DNA from 4 places in the Caldanaerobius polysaccharolyticus DSM 13641 genome. Region 1 is predicted to be linked to each of the others. Evidence: riboswitches for the same ligand, from Rfam matches in the RefSeq annotation. Region 1 holds a riboswitch; each other region holds the start of a gene.
What was found. A riboswitch is a leader RNA that binds a small molecule or an ion and turns the genes downstream of it on or off. The one in region 1 is predicted to bind cyclic di-AMP.
Positions count from the first base shown of each region.

Region 1 (3,108 bases):
TTTGAGCAGCTCATCGAATATAATGGATTCAATTTTTTCAGGGATTTTTACCGCGTAAATTTTCATGATGGGATATATCGCTCCTCTGGTTTTGTCTTATTTATTTAATTATATCTTTAATTATATTTTAACGCGGGTTTAGTTTCAACAGATTAAAAAATATTGTAGAAGAGTCAAAAAAATGAGTAAAAAGTCTTGAAGATATGCATTTTGATGATATAATAATAGGTAAGTTTAGGTTAAGGCTGAAATTTACCCGCTAGGCGGTTGATTATAATTATTACAAAAAAAGGGTAAAATAGTTATATAGAGTAGCGCTTCAAGTAGCGAGGTGAAGAATATGAAGTGTCCACACTGCAAAAGTACAAATATAGGGAAGATAGGTAAAAAGATGTACTTTTGCAGAGACTGTGCATGTGAGTTTAAAGTGGAAAAATGGGGTGCCCTTGTATACGAGTACGACGTAGACGGCAGCGTGTTGAAAAAATACAAGGTGTGCGTAAACCTTCTGTGAGCTTAAGAGCTCACTATTTTTTTGCTTTTTTACTTTATTAATAATTTATAAATATTTTATTAATATTTATAGAGGATTTTTTACTTAAATGTAGAATTATATTCAATAGTAACAACGATGCTGGATGCAAGGTGATAGAAAGGGGGGAAAAGATTGAACGATTTCAGATTGTGGTATTATGAGTTTATGGCAAGTAACGCCATAAAGTCATTGGAGAAAAACAATATAAAAGGCTATTATGTAAAGGATATTGACAGCGCTCGCAAAAAGGTACTGGATTTGATACCAGAAGGCAGTACCATAGGTTTGGGCGGTTCTATGACTCTTAATGAACTGGACTTAATAGGCGAATTCAGGTCCAGTAAATACAAGCTGTACGACAGGTACAGAGAAGGGGCATCTAGCCAGGAAATAGAGGAAGCCAAGCGAAATTCTCTTTTGGCAGATGTCTTTGTCACAGGTACCAATGCCATAACTTTAGATGGACATCTTGTAAATTTAGATGGCAACGGCAACAGAGTTGCTGCTATGATATATGGGCCAAAAAAGGTCATAGTGGTGGCAGGGATAAATAAAGTCGTAAAGGATGTAGAAGAGGGTATAAAGAGGTGTAGAGAAGTAGCGGCAGTAATGAATGCCAGGAGGTTTAATTGTAGTCCGGAAGATATTAGCAATTGCACAGTTATAATTGGCAAACAGCCGGAGAACAGGATGCACGTGATAATAATAGGTGATGTTCTGGGATTTTAAAAAATCAGCCGAATCCGCAAGGTACGGGGAAACCATTGTCAGGGGCTAATCCATAGCGAAAGTGTGCTGTGGTAGGGTTATTCCTTTTCCGAGTCCGTCAGCTAACCCCGGAGGCTAAAGGAAGGAGAAAAAAATGAATAGGATTTACAAAAGATTTTTTTACGGAGCGCTGATAATGGGCTTTGTACTTTTTGCTCCTTTTTCTATAAAACGTGTATACGCGGATAGCCTTGGGATTATTACTGGGGATGGAGTCAATGTGAGAAGTGAGGCAAGTCTTGCGTCGAAAGTCATAACTTCTCTTAATAAGAATGACCGAGTCGTATGCGTAAAACTGACTGGTAATTGGTATAGAGTAAGGCTGTCCAATGGCAAAGAGGGATGGGTATACAGCAAGTACATAAAGGTACAACCTACTGTCATTGTTTCTAGAGAAGCGGATATGAAAAGGGCTTATATCACAAGTGACGGTGTAAACCTGAGAAACGATGGCAGCATAAACGCCAAAGTAATCGCTACGTTAAAAAAAGGCCAGCCTGTTTCTGTCAAGGGTCAGAAAAACGGCTGGTATAATGTCGTACTGGCAGATGGCCGGACGGGCTGGGTATATGGTGATTATATTTCTTTGAACGGTATTTCTTCCAGGGGTTTTGAAAGCAGATTGAATGGCCAGAGCGTAGTAGAATACGCGAAACAGTTTTTAGGAACGAGGTACGTTTACGGTGGAACGTCGCCATCGGGTTTTGATTGTTCAGGGTTTACCTCCTATGTATATAAACACTTCGGTATAACGCTGCCAAGGGTGGCAAGCGACCAGGGCAACTACGGCGTGTATGTTTCTAAGGATGATTTGGAGCCCGGAGATCTAGTGTTTTTCGCGACAAGTGGAGGTAGGAATATAACCCATGTAGGGATTTACATAGGCGACAATCAGTTTATACACAGTTCCTCATCGCGCAGAGGCGTAATCATCAGCAAACTGGAAGGCTACTACAGCGACACATATGTGACTGCCAGGCGATGTTTGAGCGAGTAGATTGGACAACGGGGTTGGAGCACTTTTGCAGCGTATTTAAAAATATGATATAATTTATATAAAGTGATGGGTACAACGTGTATCCTTTTTTTATTTACTGGAAAGGGGTAAGTTGATGCAGAAAGTTGTAAGAAATGATGTCAGAAATATTGCAATAATAGCTCATGTGGATCACGGTAAAACCACCCTGGTAGACGGTATGTTAAAGCAAAGCGGCATATTTAGGGCTAATCAAAAGGTCGAGGAGAGGGTATTGGACTCCAATGCACTGGAAAGAGAAAGAGGCATAACCATACTGGCAAAAAATACGGCTGTTAAGTACAACGACGTTACTATAAATATAGTGGATACCCCGGGGCATGCTGACTTTGGCGGCGAAGTAGAGAGGGTCCTGAAAATGGTGGACGGGGTACTTTTGTTGGTAGATGCCTTTGAAGGGCCTATGCCCCAGACAAGGTTTGTGCTGAGAAAAGCATTGGGATTAAACCTGAAACCTATTGTGGTGATAAACAAGATAGACAGACCTGATGCGAGAGTAGAACAGGTCGTTGATGAAGTCCTTGACCTATTTATTGAGTTGGGGGCCAATGACGAGCAGATTGATTTTCCTGTGGTGTATGCATCTGCGCGAGAAGGGATTGCAAAAAGGACCATGGATGAAAATTCTTCGGATTTAAAGCCCCTCTTTGATGCCATACTGGAATATATACCTGCTCCGGAAGGAGTAGTGGATGCGCCTATGCAGCTGTTGGTTACAACTTTAGAATACGATAACTACATCGGCAGGATATGCATAGGCCGTGTGGAG
Region 1 is NZ_KE386494.1:247,614-250,721, reverse strand. Features, by position in the region: gene CALPO_RS0102195 (4'-phosphopantetheinyl transferase family protein) at 1-66, opposite strand, end outside; gene CALPO_RS14740 (hypothetical protein) at 341-514, shown strand; gene CALPO_RS0102185 (lactate utilization protein) at 668-1,264, shown strand; cyclic di-AMP (ydaO/yuaA leader) riboswitch at 1,261-1,395, shown strand; gene CALPO_RS0102180 (C40 family peptidase) at 1,398-2,300, shown strand; gene typA (translational GTPase TypA) at 2,416-3,108, shown strand, end outside.

Region 2 (3,108 bases), 780 kb from region 1:
GCCTGAGGCTTGCGCAAAATTAAGGCAGTGGGGCTATGAGGTGTCGGAGGATTTTAGCGGTGACACCGCAGGACAAATACGTAAGTTTTTGAGGGAGTGGATGGACAGAATTGAAGCTGTGTACATGGCGGTATCGCTGCCATGGGATTTTGCGTATCCTGAGGATTCTCCTAGAAGTCGCATTATAGAGGAATGCGTGCTGCCTGTAGCTGGCGAGCTAAACAAGCCCTTTGCACTTATGATAGGCGTAAAGAGACAATTAAATCCTGGGCTCAAAGATGCCGGTGATGGGGTTGGAAGGGCTGATGTCAGGGCGGTGGAATACCTATGCTCTCGCTATCCCCACAATAAATTCATGGTGACGTTGCTGTCCAGAGAAAACCAGCACGAGCTGGCCGTAGCTGCACGCAAATTCAGAAACCTTATGCCCTTCGGCTGCTGGTGGTTTTTAAATAACCCCAGCCTTGTGGACGAGATAACCCGCATGAGGTGTGAGCTTTTAGGGGTGAGCTTCATACCTCAGCATTCTGATGCCAGAGTGCTGGACCAGCTGATCTACAAGTGGGAACACTCAAGAAAGATCATAGCGGATGTTCTTGTAGACAAGTACACGGACCTCGCCAGAACAGGGTGGGCTATTGAGTCCCAGGAAGTAAGGCGGGACGTGGAAAAACTGTTTGGAGGCAATTTCTGGGGTTTTCTGGAGAGGAAGTTTTAAAAGCTCATGGGGCATAAAAGGCTATCGGGATACATCCCGATAGCCTTTGTTTTAGTTAATACCTCCTAGCGCCTATATAGTATTGTCTGAACCAGCCGCTGAAGTCAGATATTACCGCCTTTTGTTTGGAGCTGCTCATATGTATAAGCTGGTTGTTTCCGATGTAAATGCCTTCGTGAGTAGGATTACCTCCGGATGTAGAGAAAAACACTATGTCACCTGGCATCAAATCATTGCTGCTCACATATGTACCCCCAGAGTATTGGGCACTAGCTGTCCTCTCTATGGATATGCCAGCCTGTTTAAATACGTATTGTACAAAGCCTGAGCAATCAAACCCTGCTGGAGATGTGCCTCCGTACACATACGGGGTGCCCAGGTACTGCTTGGCTATGTCCACCACGCTGGTGTTTGATGTAGGCCTTTCGTAGGAGCCCCTGGACGATAAAGCTGAATTGGATAAGGCTTTATTTATAGCGCTGATGGTTTGGGGTCCAGCAATGCCGTCTACAGTTAAATTATGTCTAGCCTGAAAGGCCCTTACGGCCTTTTCTGTGGCTGGCCCAAATATGCCGTCTATTCCCCCTGTGCTATAGCCCAATCTGCTGAGACTTTGTTGCAGGTTCTTTACGGCATCGCCTCTCGAGCCTATTTTAAGAGTTGTAGTGGATAAGGTTACCCCAGGCGATGTCCTGTTTATACTCCCTCTGGATGCCAGGGCGTTTCTGCCGTTTAGCAGCAGTTGAATGCGCTGGTATGTAGCAGGGCCTACGATGCCGTCAGCGGTAAGGCCGTTGCTGCTTTGAAATCTTTTTACAGCGTTTAAAGTGAGGGGACCGAATATGCCGTCAATACTGCTGTTGAAGTATCCTAGGCTTTTCAGCTCTTTTTGTAAGGTTACCACAGCTTGTCCACTGCTACCGTAGCGCAGAAGGCTGGCGGCAAAAGCAGAAGGTGTTTGCATCAGCGTGTAGGCGATCAGCGCAGATGCCACGATTTTTCTTGTGTTCAATGTAACCATCCTTTCTCTTTTAGCCTGCGAGGTTAGTTGACGGGTTCGGTAAAGAGCAAACCCTACCACTTCGAAATTTTTGCGAAGTGGATTCACCCCAAGGTTTATCCCCCGCTCCATATAGAATATGGATTAGGCTATTTATTAATTAATTATTAAGTATATTAAAATTATATTACAAATGTATTTAAAAAGTCAAATTTTCAGGGGGATTTTTATGTTAAATTAATGTTACAAAATACGGTGGGAAGATGTCTGAATATGATATAATTTAAGAATAAAAAAGCTGAATTGGAGGAATGTAAATGCATTATTGGGATTACCATGTACACCTTGAAAACGGGCCTTATACTATAGAATGGCTAAGCGAATTTGTCCGGCATGGTCAAAGCAGGAATGTGGCAGAAATAGGGTTTTCAGAGCACGGGTACAGGTTTAAACAGGCGTATCACCTTATATGCACTGATGGCTATAGAGGCAGCTGGGTTGAGAAGCACGGCGGAGAGGATATAGAAGAGTATATAGGCCTCATTGAAAAGGCTAAACATCGAGGATTTTCGGTAAAATTAGGCATTGAGCTGGATTATATACCGGAGAAAGAGGAAGAAATCAGGCAATTTGTTAAGCAGTATCCTTTTGATTACGTCATTGGCTCTATTCATTGGTTGGGGGATTGGGGAATCGACCTGGACCCAAGAGATTGGGAGGATAAAGACGTTTATGATGCCTATAAGAGATATTTTGAGATATTAAAACAAGCTGCTAAGAGCAGGATATTCAGCTTTCTCGGGCATCCTGATGTCATTAAGGTTTTTGGGTACAAGCCTTGGGAGGATATAACAGAACTCTACGAAGACGCTGCAAAGGTCATAGCTGAAAATGGGCAGTGTGTAGAGGTGAGCACGGCAGGGCTTAGAAAGCCTGTAGGTGAGATGTACCCGTCGCAGGTATTTCTGGAGATACTTTCAAAATACGGCGTTCCTGTTATTTTAAACTCAGATGCCCACTATCCTGAACACGTAGGCTATATGTTTGATAAAGGCATAGATTATATCAAAAAATGCGGCTACACGTCTCTTTGCAAATTTGAAAAGCTATCTCGCCGTATTGAGGAAATGTAGTTATATCAGGCAATTGTTCGATTGCTCGTTTTTAGCTTGACAGCTTTTATTTTTTTATATAATATATAGATAAATTTAAATGTATCTATATAGGTGGTGGTAATATAAAAGAACTGGCGAATAAATTTAAAGCGCTGGCTGATGAAAACAGGCTTAAAATCCTTAAAATGCTATATTCGGGCGAAATGTGCGTATGTGATATAACAGAAAATTTAGGTTTAAGTCAGCCTACGGTATCTCATCATATGAAAATACTA
Region 2 is NZ_KE386494.1:1,023,183-1,026,290, reverse strand. Features, by position in the region: gene CALPO_RS0105895 (glucuronate isomerase) at 1-718, shown strand, start outside; gene CALPO_RS14620 (C40 family peptidase) at 774-1,730, opposite strand; cyclic di-AMP (ydaO/yuaA leader) riboswitch at 1,736-1,879, opposite strand; gene CALPO_RS0105885 (histidinol-phosphatase) at 2,036-2,851, shown strand; gene CALPO_RS0105880 (ArsR/SmtB family transcription factor) at 2,917-3,108, shown strand, end outside.
Region 2: linked by a shared signal. The riboswitch ahead of CALPO_RS14620 (C40 family peptidase) and the one ahead of CALPO_RS0102180 (C40 family peptidase) in region 1 are both predicted to bind cyclic di-AMP.

Region 3 (3,108 bases), 360 kb from region 1:
AACCCTGATAGCGGAAGCAATAGCAGTAAAGAAACCACGCCTCCAGAGTCCCCAGGTCCCCAAGAGAACCCAAATCCTTCTAATCCCCAAAGCGGTAACCAAAATCAAAACCAACCCGGTGACAACAACACCGCAACTCCTCCTTCTGGCACAGGAGAACAGAACGGTAACAGCACCACATCTCCTGGGCAGAGCGGCCAAAACCAGGGAGAAAACAATAACAACAGCCCAACGATGCAAGACAATACTTCAGGTACTCATAAATCCCCTGCAACCAATCTTCAGGATATGATTAATGGGCTGTTTAAAGGCAAAAAAGGCCAGTAAAAGAAGGACATATCAGATGTCCTCTCTTCTGCCCTCTCCTTTAATTTTATCTGAGGTATGTGAATACCATTCTGCCTATCCTTGCCGCTATAGGTTGAGACCACAGCCACGAGTTCGTGGTGCTGTCGTCAAAATAGAACAGAGCACCTTTGGTAGGATCACTGCCATGAAGTGCATCATACGCTGCCTTTTTAGCCTCATCAGATGCCGGCTTATTGATCCAACCATTGGCTACAGGTGTAAATTGATAATATCCGTCAGTTTTCTCATATATCACATCAGGTATGGTGTCAGGAAATCGATAATCTTTGACTCTGTTTATAACTACAGCCCCTACGCCTACTTTAGCCTCATAAGGCTCTCCATCTGCCTCTGCCGTTATCAATCTCGCCAATAAATCCAAATCGCTTAACGTATAAGAGATAACGCCTCTGTATACAGATCCTCTGGATGCCTCCTGATAGCTACCGCTATTTGATGAGGTTCCTGTCGTCGAACCTGAACCTGGTATGTTGAGCTGTTGTCCAGGGTATATGTAATCGCCCCATATACCATTGGCCTTGCGCAGAGAATAAACCGATACTCCGTACCTTTTGGCTATAAGGTACAAGGTATCACCGCTTTTCACCGTATACACAATCGAAGGAACATATAAAACCTGCCCTGGATAAATCCATGTGTCAGTGAGGTTATTATCCCTCATAATAGCTGAAGCCGTGGTGTTAAAAAGTTTCCCTATTGTGTAAAGGGAATCTCCCGGTACAACCTTATAAGTGCCGGAATAAGCGGTCTGAGATAAGGCAAAGGATAGGGCTAACGCCGCCACAAATGCTGTGGCCTTTTTTGACTTGAACATATGCCTTCTTCCTCCTCTTTCGCCTCCGAGGTTAGTTGCCGGGTTCGGGTTGAGGTTACCCTACTCGAATCCTCGAGATTCACCCCTGAAAAAATCCCCCCGTACTCCTTTAAGGAGATTCGGCTTAATATATTGTTAATAAATTTGTAATATGTTTAATATAATATTAACAAATAACAAAAGGTAAATCTATATTAATTTGATGGAAATGTAGGCATATAAAGCCTGTATTTCCATCATCTTTGGCAAATAAAAAAGAGGGCTTTAACCTCTGCTTTCAATATCTATGCCCTCTCTCATCAATAGCTCTGCTGTTACGCCATTGCCCCTAATTAAGTTCCCTGTAAAAGTGCCATCGTAAACGCTTCCCCATCCGCAAGATGGGCTTTTTGCTTTTAGCACAGCCTTTTTTGCCCGTACCGCTTTTGCCAGTTTCAACACTTCATACGCTCCTCGCACAAAGTTTTCCGTAACATCCCTTCCATCGGAAGTTATAACTCTAGCTCGGCGATCCAGCACATCACATCCTGTACCCCCGCAAATCTCCGAAGGACATCGGGGAGTAGAAAGTCCCCCCAGTTGCTCAGGGCATACCGGTATGGCCTTTCCCTCTTTTATGAGTTTATACACCTTCTCATCAATACAGCCTTTGCCATCATACCTGGTGTTAAGCCCAGCAAGGCATGCGCTAACGATTAACACCCTATCACCTCTCTTTAAGCTCGACAACGGTAACTCCGTCTCCGCCCTCTCCGTACCTGCCTGGACGAAAAGACCGTACATGGTTGTTGGTCTTTAAGTACTGCCTTACCCCGCTTTTTAATACCCCTGTGCCTATTCCATGGATAACTGTCACCAAGCTTAAATTGGCGAGATATGCGTCGTCGATGTATTTATCTAATTCCATAAGTGCCTCTTCAAGGTTTTTACCCCTTAAATCTATATTAGATGATATATACATGGATTTCTGCGCTACCATTTTCCCTATTGCTGATTTCTTTGAAACAACATTTGAAGGCTTTTGCTTTCTTACATCCCTTATAGGGACATTTACCTTCATGACCCCCAGCTGCACCAATACTTCATCGCCGTTAACCGACTGAACGATCCCACGGTTGTTGAGGCTTACTACCAGGACTTCGTCCCCCGGCTTTATGTCTTCTGGTATTACCTGCTCGTACTGTGGCTTTTCCTCTTCAGGAAGCACCATATCAAGCATTTTATTTATTTTGTCCTTTGCCGTCTCTATGTCCTTCATTCGCTGGCGGATGTCCCCTTCTTTCATTTCCTTCCTCAAATCCTTGAGCAGCAAGTCGGCTTCCCTGCGCACATTAACTAGCAATTGCGAAGCTTCTCTTTTGGCTTCATTTATCTTCTTTTTGTACTCCAGTTTTAGCTGTTGTATCCTTTCCTCGTATTCCTGCTTTAAATTATCCAGTTGCAGTCTCAATGCCTCAGCTTCTTTTCTTTCTTCTTCCGCCATGTTCCGCTTTCTTTCCAGATCCACCACTAAGTCCTCAAACTTTATGCTCTCTTCACTTAGAAAACCCCTGGCATCCTCTATTATGCTCTCATCAAGCCCCAGCCTGCGGGATATCTCAAAGGCGTTGCTTTTCCCAGGCACCCCTATTAAAAGTCTATAAGTGGGCCTCAACGTCTCCACATCAAATTCTACCGATGCATTTTCTGCAAAATCCTTTGTAAGCGCATATGCCTTGAGTTCGCTGTAGTGAGTTGTTGCAATAGTTATCGCTCCTTTTGTGTGCACCCTATCCAGAATAGCCATGGCCAAAGACGCCCCTTCAGCGGGGTCAGTTCCTGCTCCCAACTCGTCAAACAAGGCAAGGGAGTTGTCATCCACCTCATTTAGTATTTCCACTATATTGGTCATATGTGCTGAAAAAGTGCTCAGGCTTTGCTCTATG
Region 3 is NZ_KE386494.1:605,496-608,603, forward strand. Features, by position in the region: gene CALPO_RS13195 (PBP1A family penicillin-binding protein) at 1-327, shown strand, start outside; gene CALPO_RS0103890 (LysM peptidoglycan-binding domain-containing protein) at 374-1,183, opposite strand; cyclic di-AMP (ydaO/yuaA leader) riboswitch at 1,189-1,318, opposite strand; gene CALPO_RS0103895 (DUF523 domain-containing protein) at 1,448-1,885, opposite strand; gene CALPO_RS0103900 (endonuclease MutS2) at 1,890-3,108, opposite strand, start outside.
Region 3: linked by a shared signal. The riboswitch ahead of CALPO_RS0103890 (LysM peptidoglycan-binding domain-containing protein) and the one ahead of CALPO_RS0102180 (C40 family peptidase) in region 1 are both predicted to bind cyclic di-AMP.

Region 4 (3,108 bases), on a different contig from region 1:
CACCGGAACCCCTTGATCATCAGCCGTATGCCATATAAACGCAGGAGGAGTATCTTTCGTTACTTTTAGCTCGTTGGAAAAGCACCTCTTCAATTCCTCCGAAGGATTTTCCCCTAAAAATGCCTCCATAGAGCCCCTATGGGTGTGCTCTTCAAAAGTTATAACAGGGTAGCATAACACCATGGCATCTGGTCTGCAACTTATCCTCTCCACCGGATCGGCGGCATTTATATCTCCACAGTCGTAATGAGTTCCTACTGATGACGCCAGATGCCCTCCTGCGGAAAAGCCCAGCACGCATATCTTGTGGGGATCTATGTTCCACTCAGCTGAATGATACCTTACCTTTCTAACGGCCCTCTTGGCATCCATTAATATATATGGGTATTTATACGGGCTTACCCTGTAATTTAAAACAAATGAATGTAAGCCTATGGAGTTTATCCACTTGGCCACCGGCTCTCCTTCGTGTTCAGCCCTCTTTACATATCCTCCCCCTGGAAAAACGATGACAGCTCCTACTGGCCTATCAGTGTGGATCAAATAAGGAACCAGATGAGGACGATCTTCTAACTCAAACCCCATTGCCCCCGGTACGCCATTATCCCACAGCATTATCCTTTCCTTACCTTTGCAGTCCATAGCGTCTCTCCCCTTTCTATATTGACAAAAGTCCACTTAATAGAATTATAGAAAAACACAATATCAATAACAAGAGCGAAGCAAACGCTGTTAGACTTGACATTGTTGTCAAAAAGATATATACTATAAAGAGAGATTGACATCATTGTAGTCAGATGAGAGTTGAAATAAATAATAAATTTACGCTGAATTTCCGCAAGGGAAACGGGGGAACCATTGTTTGGGGCGTATTCCCGTAAAGGGATAGGGCAACCTTTCAGTCCGAGCCCGTCAGCTAACCTCGTAAGCGTTGAAAGGGAGATGATCTGATATTATATGGTGAATGAACCATGGATCACTCCATGGTTTTATTTATGCTATTCTAAAATATTTTCAAAGCACTTTAGAGGATAACACCTATTGGGGTTTTCTGTTCCTCGGTTTCTGCATAAGAGCAAAACAAAGATAACTATCTAAACTTGGTTTTCATAGGATTCCCTTTATAAAACCGAGCAAAAGCGAGGGGAAATCCTTTGAAAATATAACGATATAACGCGAAACCTTCGCGAAAATTAAGTAATTTTAAAGGGGGTATGATATTGATAAAGGTATGTATGGTTGGATTAGGAAAAACTGGGTCAGTTATTGCAAAAAATCTATTAAAATCCAAAGATTTAAAATTAGTAATGGCGCTATGCTCACCAGGCAGCGAAAAAGAAGGTAAAGACCTTGGTGAACTGTTAAATACAAGAGATACAGGAATACTCGTTATGGGATCAGATAAACTATCAGATAATCTGAAATTATATAAACCTGATGTGGCGGTGGATTTTTCCACTCCTGACGCGTGCGTTCACAATATGGAGGTATTTGCAAAACATAAAGTAAATATGGTTATAGGAACAACGGGTTTTACAAAATCGCAGGAACAAAGGATAGAATCAATAGTTAAGCAATATAAAATAGGAGTTGTAATGGCTCCAAATATTACATTGGGTGTAAATGTAGTAAAATTTGTAAGTGAATTGGTTTCCAGCCTGCTATTTGATTACGATGTGGAAATTTCAGAGGCCCACCATAGGAATAAGAAAGATTCACCATCAGGTACCGCAATTAAGATTGCCGATAGTATTTTAAAGGCTAGAAAAATCAAAGAAAGAAACTTTATATACGATAGAAGCATGGTACACAAACGCGAGGATAATGAAATAGGGATTTCTTCAATTAGAGCAGGCGGTATAGTAGGAGTGCATAAAGTGATATTTGCCGGAGAAAATGATATGGTGGAGTTAACGCATCAATCATTTAGTAGAGAGGCCTTTGCAGAAGGCGCTAAGAAAGCTATACGGTTTATCGCAGGTAAAAAAGGCATGTACGATATGGATGATGTCCTCAACTTAAAAACCGTACTTCAAAATTACCTAATGGAAGATTATGCTATAATTTAAAAAGGAATGCAGATAAGCATTCCTTTTTAAATTTTTTGTGGTAGTAGTATAATGGTTAATGAAAGGTTTTAGGAGGATTAAAATGGAGATACCAAATCCTATTATAAAAGCCACGTTTATAAAAAGATTAAATCGCTTTGAAGCCAATGTAGACGTAAATGGCAGCACAACCCTTGTCCACGTGCCCAACTCGGGAAGGTGCAAAGAGCTTTTTATCCCCGGCGCTGAAGTTTACATTGAAATAAGGCAAAGGCCGGGTAGGAAAACCCCTTACGAGCTCTGCTATGTAAAGAAAAGCCACAGGCTGATTTCGATAGATTCAAGCATACCCAATAAGCTGGTGTACGAGGCTCTCCTTCAAAAAAGGATGGACGCATTCGCCGTTTACGATGATATTCAGCGGGAGAAGGTGTACGGGGATAGCCGCCTTGACATCATGCTGAGAAAAGGTAAAGACATCTGCTACATGGAGGTCAAAGGGGTTACCCTCGAAGAAAACGGCGTAGCTATGTTCCCCGATGCGCCTACCCAAAGAGGGGTAAAGCACGTAAATGAACTCATCAAAATAAAGGAAAAAGGCATGAGAGCAGCTATAATCTTCGTAATTCAGATGGATGACATAAAACACTTTACGCCCAACGACAGGACCGACCCTGAATTCGGTGCCGCTCTAAGGCTGGCTACGTCCAAAGGGGTAGAAGCCTACGCCTATACCTGCAACGTGGACTTAGGCAGTATATCGATAAAGGACATGGTAGAAATTATGCTGTAATAAAAGCCCGGGCTGTATTTTGCCATTTTTAAGGCAAATCAGGTATAGTTAATTCTCTGGCATTTTTAGCCTCTTCAGGGAGAACCACTTTTATATCAGGATCATTGATATTGCTGCAGTTCATTGAACCACTGATCATTTCCCACTTTAAAGGCACAGGCTGACCATTCTCTGAAATACCGTCTTTTGTATAGATCTTAACCGCCATATTTACCCTGACCACATTATTTGTGGTCGTATCTATATAATACGTGTATTTACCATACA
Region 4 is NZ_KE386495.1:697,905-701,012, reverse strand. Features, by position in the region: gene CALPO_RS0109910 (alpha/beta hydrolase) at 1-642, opposite strand, end outside; cyclic di-AMP (ydaO/yuaA leader) riboswitch at 816-946, shown strand; gene dapB (4-hydroxy-tetrahydrodipicolinate reductase) at 1,221-2,069, shown strand; gene sfsA (DNA/RNA nuclease SfsA) at 2,152-2,841, shown strand; gene CALPO_RS0109895 (DUF6612 family protein) at 2,870-3,108, opposite strand, start outside.
Region 4: linked by a shared signal. The riboswitch ahead of dapB (4-hydroxy-tetrahydrodipicolinate reductase) and the one ahead of CALPO_RS0102180 (C40 family peptidase) in region 1 are both predicted to bind cyclic di-AMP.